3 regions of the Glutamicibacter sp. AOP5-A2-18 genome follow, and region 2 is predicted to be linked to each of the others. Evidence: riboswitches for the same ligand, from Rfam matches in the RefSeq annotation. Region 2 holds a riboswitch; each other region holds the start of a gene.
The links. Region 2 has a riboswitch for thiamine pyrophosphate ahead of thiC (phosphomethylpyrimidine synthase ThiC). Riboswitches for the same ligand answer to the same signal wherever they lie in the genome.

Region 1 (3,270 bases), 230 kb from region 2:
TGTGTCCGCTCTGCACTGCAAATCCGTTCCATGAGCTGCGCGGCACCACTGTCCCATTGACCGCGGCGGCCAGTCCAAGTTTGCTACCGTCAATGGCTTTGGAATCGTTGTCGAGTTCCTTGCCGATGTGTCTGGCGATGAATTCACGCAGGGACAATCCTGCGTCCACCTGAACGGGTTGGTTATTAACCGTGATGCTGATTGAAGTCATGAACTTTGCTCCAAAAGTGTGTCGGATGAGTAGGTAGGGAAACGGTGCGGGTCAACGTCCTTGAGCATCGCACTGGCCGGCAGGTTTTCTGTCAGGTCAGCGGTGAGCGTTGATCCCAACGGGCTGAGTAGCACTCCGTGACGTGAATAGCCGGTGGAGATCACCAGCCCTGGATCTATACGACCGATTAGCGGGCGGTCATCGGCAGTTGCAGGACGAGCTCTGGCAATGACCTCGTTCAGCGAGCAATCAGAGATGCCGGGAACAAGTCTGCGAGCGTTATCCAACAAGTTGTACATGGCGCCAACGTTGACTTGTGGATTCCCGTCTTCGCGCACGCTGGCTCCGAGAACAAGACTTCCGTCTTTGCGCGGAACCAGATAGACATTTTCTCTGTGCACGATGCCTCGAATAATTCGGGTCACTAATGCAGGGCCGGGTGGGCCTTGGATCCGCAGGATGTCACCATAAACCGGGCGTACGGGAGCTGGTTGAACTCCCCTAACCGTTCCTAGGGCAGTACAGAGAATTGTTTGCTCTGCTTCCAGTCTTGTACCTGAAGACGTCAGCACGGCCGTGGTTTGATTCTTGTCATCCTTGATCACTTCAACACACTGTTCAAGCACGAGATCCGACTGGAAATACTCCAGAAGAATTCGTACCACCGAGCGAGGGTCAATTTGATGATCATCCTCGCAAAGCACCGCACCAGCAATGTTTCTGGCCAGCGCAGGCTCTAGGTTTCGCGCTTGGCTGGGCAACAGCTTTTGAGCTGACAGGCCTAAGGAAGTTTGTAATTCCACCAGCTCGTGTAGGGCTTCACGGTCCGCGGGTTCTGCCGCTACCACCAAGGTTGAGCTTGTCAGATAGTCGGGACGCTGGCCCGAGATCGCTTGAATCCTGTTCACAAAATCTGGATAGCTCTTGTTGGAGGCGGCCAACATCTGATGCAGTGGTCCTTGGCCCCAGACGGTTTCTGCTGCCGGCGCCAACATTCCTGCGGCAGCATGGCTGGCGCCTTGGCCGGGTGAAGGATCAATAATGCAGACAGTGTGCCCGCGCGAGCTGAGCTCAAACGCTGTGGCTAGGCCGATGATTCCGGCACCAACGATGTTGACATGCATAGGCGCACGCTTCCTTCCTACGGCGGCATGACCCGCATCAGGTATAGCGGTCGGCTCAGTGCCCTCTCAGCCTGGTCGATTCAGGCTCCCGCGGAGATGTTGCGATTATAAGCATGACCCAGCTCATAAAAGCGAACTACGGCGGACTTTGTTCCGTCATCTTCTGTGATGTACTTACAAACATGTCGCTTCCGAAGTATCCCGCTGAATTGGTTGCTGGTTCCACGTTGTTGGAAACCATCGTTGAGTTTGAGCAGCAGCTACTGTCTCCTACGATTCGCAACAACCCTGACCAGCTGAGTCTTCTATTGCACAAGAACTTTGGTGAGATTGGAGCCAGCGGACGTACCTACAACCGAGAACAGATTCTTAGATTGTTGGTCGCTGAGGATTCTGGTGGCAGCGCAGGACAGGTTCATGACCCTGTTGGTACACAACTGTCAACAAACCTTGTGTTGCTCCGGTGGTCCACCTTCGGTCACAGGGCAAGTCATCGCACTTCCCTGTGGTTCCACGATCAGGGCCGCTGGCAAATGCTCTTTCACCAAGGAACACTGAGCGCAACGGCAACCGACAAAGAACGCGATACCACCAATGCGCAAGTAGAAAATACCGGCGATGAAATTAGCGTTCGAAAGCTCAGGGTGTCAGATGCCGACGCGGTTTTTGAAGCCTTTACCTCTGATGCAGAAATGCATCGTCAAGGTGAGGCCAGCACTCCCGCAAACGCCCGTAAACGCCCGTAAATATGTTGGCGCCCTACTAGCTGATTGGCGACGTCAATGTCCGTTGGCCATCACGAAGAACGGGCGATTGATCGGCTTAGTTTGCGGCACCTTAGATTCAAGTAATAAGAATGCATGGATTTGGTATTGGATGCATCAGGCATTTAGAGGGCAGTCGCTGACTACTCGGGCTGTGGCTACCCTGGCGAATTATCTCTTTGAGGAGCAAGACATCTACCGCTTGGAATTAGGGTTACGCGCAAATAACCCAGGCTCCCGGCACGTCGCTGAAAGGAATGGTTTTCTGCGTGAAGGTGTTGAGCGGGGCAAATTCCTGATCGACGGTGAGCGTATTGATGTTTTCACTTACGCACGTCTTCGTGATGATCCCGTGTCGTCTGTAGTTCCGTTGCCGTTGAACCTAACTGAGTAAGTTTAATGACACGCAGAAAAGTCGTGGAATCCTAAAAGGATTCCACGACTTTCTATTTGTCCCTGCTGTTTTGATCTAGGTGGTTAGATACCCGGCGTCGTAGGTGGAGTCGTCGGTGGTGCTGGCGGAGCCGGCGGTACCGAACCTGGTTCGTTGGAGACCACCTTGTCGGTATCAATCTTGTTCAGCGTACGAGCCGCTGCGTCACGTCCGCCGAGGCCGAAGGCCAGCGCTGCTGCAAGAGCTGCGCCGATAACAATTGCGCCGAAGGCCATGTTGATGATCGAGTCAGCGATGCCCATGTACTTCAGGCCCATTGCCACGAACAAAGCGATCGCGGTGTATCGGATGATCTTCGAAGCCGTGGTTTCACCCAAGAACTTGCCGATCACGTTGGCAATAACAAAACCTGCCGCGATGATTGCTGCGCCGAAGAGGATCTTGCCACCAAGGCTCAGAATTTCATTGAGGATGTTGGTTATTGCTGGGAAGTTCAGCATCTGTGCTGCCATCACGCCGAAGAACAGAATAATGGCGATCTTGACGATTCCAGCGATGATTCCCGATGCGCTCTTGCCGTCTGGGACTACGCCCCACTCAGCAACTACACGGTCAGTGCCCACACCCTGAAGGGTGGTTTCTAGTAGCTGACCTACGAACTTAGCGATCAATACGCCAACTGCCAATAGTGCAAGGGCCATGATGACCTGCGGGATGGCGGTGAAGACCAGCTGCAACATCTGTTGGGCAGGATCCGAAATTGCCGCGATACCCAAG
Region 2 (3,270 bases):
GAAGTGGCGTATACGGCAGTATTGCTATTGTTTACGTCATGCGTATTGGACTGATCGCGATCGACGGCTGCTTCGGTTCGGCTATCGCGTCGATCATCGACATCGTGCGGGTGGCCGACGGAGCCCGCGGCGATGTCGACCCGCGGATCGACCCGATCGAACTCGCCATCCTCGGACCGAAACGGCGAGTGACCACGACGGCATCGATGACCCTGTCGGTGGACCACCCGCTGTCGGAGTCCGGAGAGTTCGACGTGGTCGTCGTCCCTGCGCTTGGAACCCTTACGGCCGCCGCTACCAACGACGCCCTCCAGAGCCGAGATGCTCGTTCGGTCATCGCCTCGCTCGGGCGCCTCGACGAGGCGACCACCCGGATCGCCGCGGCGTGCACCGGCGTGTTCGCCGTCGCCGAGACCGGACGGATGCATCATCGGCGGGCGACGACCAGCTGGTTCCTGGGGCCGGAGTTCCTGAAGCGCTATCCGACCGTCGCCCTCGATCTCGACACCATGGTCGTGGTCGACGGGAACCTCGTCACCGCCGGCGCCGCCTTCGCCCACATCGACCTCGCGCTCTCACTCGTGCGATCGATCAGCCCCGACCTGGCCCAACATGTCGCCAAGCTCCTCATCATCGACGAGCGTCCGTCGCAGGCTGCCTTCGTCGCCTACGAACATCTCCGGCACGAGGACCCGATCGTCGTCGAGTTCGAACGCTTCGTGCGCGCCCGCCTGGACGAACCGTTCAACGTCGCCTTCGTCGCGCAGTCGCTCGGCACCAGCCGGCGCACCCTCGAACGACGAGTCCGTGCGGCGCTCAACCTCACTCCGCTCGGCTTCGTCCAACGGCTTCGCATCGAACGAGCTCGGCACCTCTCAGCAACCACGGACCTCACCTCCGCCGAGATCGCGCTACGGGTCGGCTACGCGAACGCCGAGACTCTGCGCTCCCTCCTGCGCAGGGAGCGACGCCGTTCCTGACCTATCGCCATGCCTTAGAACCACCTCTCAGCACGTCGCGTCGACGCTCCTGCGTCGCCTCTGGACGCCCCACTCGACACGCCCGCAGCACAGGCCATGCGACGTGCCCCGGCTTCCCGGACGGTCGGGGTTGGGTGGCTATGATGTCGCTGCGTTCTCGTCGAGAGGATCAGCAGACCCGATCAGGGTCGATTGGGATGAGACGCGAAGGCGGTCAGGTCAGGGCGGCCGAAGCCGGCCGGCGGGGTAGCGTCGGACACGTCGAGGTCTTTCGGATGGATGGCGTAGGAACCTCCATCGTCGGGAGACCTCGACGTCTATCTGCGGACCGACGCGCCCGGCCGACCTACACCCTCATCTGGGAAGAGCCACTTTCCTGCCGCTTGAGTCAGTGAAAATCACTTTTCCAACAACAAAACATCCGTACATCTTGATGCTTCGCAGTCAAAAGAGGCAAATATCAACATGTGCGAGGTCTGCCATTTTTCGCGGCGCAGACTACCCGCGTTCAGAACACCATCGAGCAACCGATCCCCTGGCGCGTTTTTCCTACTTGAGTAGGGGTCTTGTGACGTCAGCTACAAACTCGTTACGGATTTTGAAATCGCCAAAAACCTGTGTAGAGTATTTACTCGTTGCCCCCTTAGCTCAGTGGTAGAGCGCGTTCTTGGTAAGAACGAGGTCGCCGGATCGATTCCGGCAGGGGGCTCGAAATAAGAGAGACAATCTGCATTCAGACTGTCTCTCTTTTCGTCTATCTGGACTTATTTTCTTGGGCCCCGCTGCCACTTCGCTTCGCCCCCATCTTCCACTTCCAACGCTCAGACCTAGCGTCAAATTTTGGCGCCCATTCTTGTGCGCCGATTTTTTCATGCTAGTGTCGTCTCCGACCACACGGGAGCCCCATGGCAAGGGCTGAGATCGGGCTATCGCCGTCCGCGACCGTTGAACCTGTCCGGGTAATGCCGGCGAAGGAAGTGAGTTTCTCAATGGAACAATTTGAACAACATCCTGCCCACTCTCTCGCGTTCCGCGAATCGGAAGGGATCTCAGTTCCCGTCACGCAAATTCAACTTGCGGACTCCCCCAACGGCCAGCCAAATGAACCGCTACGGGTGTATCGCACCAGTGGTCCAGGTAGCGAACCAACTCAGGGACTGAATCCTTTTCGGGAACCGTGGATCATGGAACGAGCAGACGTTGCGGTCTATGAAGGCCGCGAACGCAATCTGCACGATGACGGGCGCTCAGCGGTCCGCCGAGGAACTGCCAGCGATGAATGGGCCGGACGCACGGCGCCACCACTACGTGCAGTTCAGGGGGCCACAGTAACCCAAATGCACTACGCACGAGCTGGGGTGATCACCCCTGAAATGCGATATGTGGCGGTTCGCGAAGAGTGCGATGTAGAACTGGTCCGCAGCGAGCTGGCGGCCGGGCGAGCAATCATTCCGTCCAATATCAATCACCCGGAATCTGAACCGATGATTATCGGCAAAGCCTTCTTGGTGAAAATCAATGCAAATATCGGCAACTCTGCGGTGACCAGCTCGATTGCTGAAGAAGTATCCAAGCTGCAGTGGGCCGCCAAATGGGGTGCAGACACCGTCATGGATCTATCCACCGGTGATGACATCCACACCACTCGTGAGTGGATCATCCGCAATTCACCGGTGCCCATCGGAACGGTGCCCATCTACCAAGCCTTGGAAAAGGTCAATGGCGAAGCCAACGCACTGACCTGGGAGATCTTCCGCGATACCGTCATTGAACAGTGTGAGCAGGGCGTGGACTATATGACCATTCACGCTGGCGTGCTCTTGCGTTATGTTCCTTTGACTGCCAACCGGGTTACCGGCATTGTCTCGCGCGGTGGGTCCATCATGGCCGGCTGGTGCTTGGCACATCACGAAGAGAATTTCTTGTACACGCACTTTGATGAGCTCTGCGAAATCTTCGCACAGTACGACGTTGCTTTCTCACTGGGTGACGGGCTTCGTCCCGGCTCCATTGCTGATGCCAATGACGCCGCGCAGTTCGCTGAGCTAGATACCCTAGCTGAGCTGACCAAGCGGGCCTGGAGGTACGACGTACAGGTCATGGTTGAGGGACCGGGACATATTCCATTCCATAAGGTCCGGGAGAATGTTGAACGCCAGCAGGAGTTGTGTGATGGTGCGCCCTTCTACACACTGGGCCCACTGGTTACCGATATCGCTCCGGGCTATGACCACATCACCAGCGCCATCGGCGCTACGGAGATCGCTCGATATGGCACAGCCATGCTTTG
Region 3 (3,270 bases), 150 kb from region 2:
TAATTGTCACGCTCTTCCCGCTGCCGCCGGTGGTCCTTTCGGGCCGTGTGAACGTCTGGTACTGCTTTGAACTGTTTATCTGGTTCATCGGTCAAGTATTTGTGGCAAGTTTCCAAGTGGCACGACTGGCGATCTTCCGGGGAAAGAAAACCCGCAGTGGAGTGATCGCCGTGGAGTTGCGTACCGACTCGGATTTGATTGTCACCGCGGTGGGACATGTACTGACGCTGATTCCTGGATCATTTGTTATCGACGTTGACCGGCGCTCATCAACGCTGTACTTGCACTACATCAACATCGAATCGAGATCCGACATGGAACGGGCCCGCGAAGCGGTGCGCGACATTGAACGTCGAGTGATCATGGCGATGGGTAGCCACGATGAATTTGAAGCAATCAAGCACGAATGCGGTCCAATTCTTGGTCGAGTAGGAGGCAAAAAATGATGACAATCGTGATGTGGATTTGCGGCATCATGCTGGGTCTAGCCACCGTTGCGTGCTTGATCCGCGTTGCCAAGGGCCCCTCGATTCTTGACCGAGTCTTAGCCTTGGACGTGATGCTGCTGATCATTTCCGTGGCGTTGTGCTTGGAAATGGTCTTCAACCGCCACACCGACTACCTGTTGTTTGTCGTTGTTGCGTGCACCTTGGGCTTCATTGGCTCGGTTACGGTGTCGCGGTACGTCTCGGATCAGAGGAACGCCTAATGGAATTGTTCCTCGATATTCTTGTCGCCGTCCTGCTGATCACCGGCTGCCTCATGTCGCTGATTGCCGGTATCGGTCTGCTTTCATTCCCCGACATGCTCACTCGGATGCACGCCGCCACCAAACCGCAAGTACTTGGCTTTCTGCTGATCTTCACCGCGCTAGCAATTCACTTGCGTAGCTGGAGTGTGGTTCCAGTATTGTTCCTGGCTTGGGGGATGCAGCTACTGACCGCTCCCGTATCCGCACATATGATTGGGCGCGCTGGTTACCGAACCAAGCACGCTGCCAAACAATCTCTCTACGCCGATGAACTGAGGCAAGTAGTGGACACGGTATCTGACGCACCGGCCACCGCGTCTGTTGAAGTCTCTAGCGAAGAGTCGAAGGACTCAAAGTAAAACTGAGCAGTGAAAAACTGAGCAGTGTAAAACTGAACAAAACAAAAAGGAACGGCCCACCATTGGTGGGCCGTTCCTTGAGCATTAGCTACTTGCTGAACCGTGCGACAACCTTGTTGGTGCCACGGTCTGCCAAGACCTGGATGGTCGCTGCGACAATCGATGAGAAGATCGCGAATCCGAGCGCCTGACGGAATGAAGCCTCTGCAGCTTCTTCGCTACCCTTGCGGGGAGCCTTATTTCCGGTGACGCCCTTCCACAGCTGATCAACTAGCTTGCTGCCGAGCAAACCGGCGCCAATCGAAATTCCGGTGGTGGCAAGTTTCTGTACTGTGTTCATATTGCCCTCGCTTCAACGTCGTAACTTATCTTTCCTCTGCCCAGCATACCTGCGGTAAGGTGGGGGAGCAGTAATTTTTCCGACAGGGGAGCGTCAGACTTCAAAAAAGAAGTCGCCAAGACGCTGAGAGTGCGATAGATCGCAGACCCTCGAACCTGCTCCGGCTAGTACCGGCGAAGGAAGTCGAGCATCTCGGATGCGGACGGGTGTAGCACTATGCCATCAGTCCGTACATCTCCCCTCCTAAATATAGGAGGACCACCCATGAACCAAGTAGTCGCAAAACAGCGAACCAGCTGGCGCGTTGTCGACATCGTCGTAGCCTCAGTAATCGCCGTAGCCTCAGGAGTGATCTTCTGGGCTTGGAGCGCAGGCATGCCGCTGTTCTCGCTAGCTTTTGTTGCCTTCCCACCTGCCGCTGCACTGCTGACTGGCGTATGGCTCTTCCCAGCGGTACTCGGTGCCCTGATCATCCGCAAACCAGGTGCAGCAGTGTTCTGCGAATTACTGGCAGCCATTATCGAGGCATTGCTGGGATCTCACTACGGTCTGAGCGTCATCGTTTCCGGGCTGGTCCAGGGCCTTGGTGCTGAATTGGTCTTTGCCATCTTCCGCTACCGTAAGTGGAACCTGAGCGTTGCGCTCATTGCAGGTTTTTTCACCGGCATCTTCGCCGGTATTTCCGAAGCCTACATCCTGGCGTACTACGTGGAATACACCTCATCACTAAAGATCTTGCACGTGCTGATCACCGGCGTCTCTGGACTGATCATCGCTGGTCTGCTGTCTTGGCTGGCCACCCGTGGATTGGCTAAGACCGGTGCACTGAGCGCACTGGCTAGCCGCCGTGCTCACCTCGAGTCCGGGAAACTGGACGCCAAATGAGTTCGCTGGCTAACCGTGGCGCTGACGCTCAAACTCGGCGGGGCGCCGAGATTTCTGCGCGTGGTTTTAGCTGGCAGCATGCCGAAAGAACAACTCCCGCGGTTTCCGGTTTAGACCTTAATATTCAGGCCGGCCAGAAAGTACTTCTTGTTGGTCCTTCCGGTGCGGGAAAGTCGACCTTGCTACATGCTCTGGCGGGGTTGTTGGAAGTCGACGAGTCGCAGCAAATGCGTGGCGAGCTACTCATTGACGGGGCTGATGCCTTTGCTCGCCAACGCCCGGTTGGGCTGATGCAGCAAGACCCGGAGACCCAAGTGGTGCAGAGCCGGGTAGCTGATGATGTCGCCTTCGGGGCCGAGAATCTTGCTGTAGCTCCCGAGGTGATCCGTGAGCGCATCCCAGAAGTATTGGACGCTGTAGGTCTAGGCATGCTCTCCTTTGACCACCGGACCCAAGAACTATCCGGAGGACAGAAACAGCGACTGGCTCTGGCCGGTATCTTGGCCATGCAGCCAGGATTGATGCTCCTTGATGAGCCGACCGCCAACGTGGACCCAGAGGGGATCGGTCCCTTGCGCGATGCCGTGCTTAATGCGGCACAGCTCAGCGGGGCCACCGTGCTGGTAGTTGAACACCGGTTGGAAGTCTGGGCCCAGCACATGGACCGCATCATCGTCCTTGAGCCAGGTGGCGGAGTAGCCCATGATCTGAGCCCGCAACAGCTCATGGAGGATCAGCAGCTTCGCGCTGAACTCGCTTCGGCCGGTCTGTGGGTTCCCGGCTACCTGCCACAAATCCAACAAGTGACACTCCAGCCGGGAGGAACCTTGCTGGAGGCCAAAGACTTGGTGTGCGCCCGAGCTGAGCAAGCACCGCGCACCCGCCCGGTTAACCTACAAGTCCGCGCAGGCACCGCAACGGTCATCCGTGGTGAA

Region 1: another riboswitch for thiamine pyrophosphate. It lies ahead of thiO (glycine oxidase ThiO); the one in region 2 lies ahead of thiC (phosphomethylpyrimidine synthase ThiC).
Region 3: another riboswitch for thiamine pyrophosphate. It lies ahead of ACT3RW_RS13200 (ECF transporter S component); the one in region 2 lies ahead of thiC (phosphomethylpyrimidine synthase ThiC).

What each region holds. Positions count from the first base shown of each region.
Region 1 covers NZ_JBQSVW010000001.1:2,369,650-2,372,919, forward strand. The annotation lists gene thiS (sulfur carrier protein ThiS) at 1-211, opposite strand, end outside; gene thiO (glycine oxidase ThiO) at 208-1,335, opposite strand; TPP riboswitch at 1,333-1,437, opposite strand; gene ACT3RW_RS11345 (nuclear transport factor 2 family protein) at 1,518-2,081, shown strand; gene ACT3RW_RS11350 (GNAT family N-acetyltransferase) at 2,020-2,493, shown strand; gene ACT3RW_RS11355 (mechanosensitive ion channel) at 2,577-3,270, opposite strand, start outside.
Region 2 covers NZ_JBQSVW010000001.1:2,599,231-2,602,500, forward strand. The annotation lists gene ACT3RW_RS12505 (GlxA family transcriptional regulator) at 39-980, shown strand; tRNA gene ACT3RW_RS12510 (tRNA-Thr) at 1,618-1,689, shown strand; TPP riboswitch at 1,865-1,974, shown strand; gene thiC (phosphomethylpyrimidine synthase ThiC) at 1,970-3,270, shown strand, end outside.
Region 3 covers NZ_JBQSVW010000001.1:2,751,230-2,754,499, reverse strand. The annotation lists gene ACT3RW_RS13220 (Na+/H+ antiporter subunit E) at 1-446, shown strand, start outside; gene ACT3RW_RS13215 (monovalent cation/H+ antiporter complex subunit F) at 443-709, shown strand; gene mnhG (monovalent cation/H(+) antiporter subunit G) at 709-1,110, shown strand; gene ACT3RW_RS13205 (DUF4235 domain-containing protein) at 1,199-1,450, opposite strand; TPP riboswitch at 1,525-1,649, shown strand; gene ACT3RW_RS13200 (ECF transporter S component) at 1,715-2,335, shown strand; gene ACT3RW_RS13195 (ATP-binding cassette domain-containing protein) at 2,332-3,270, shown strand, end outside.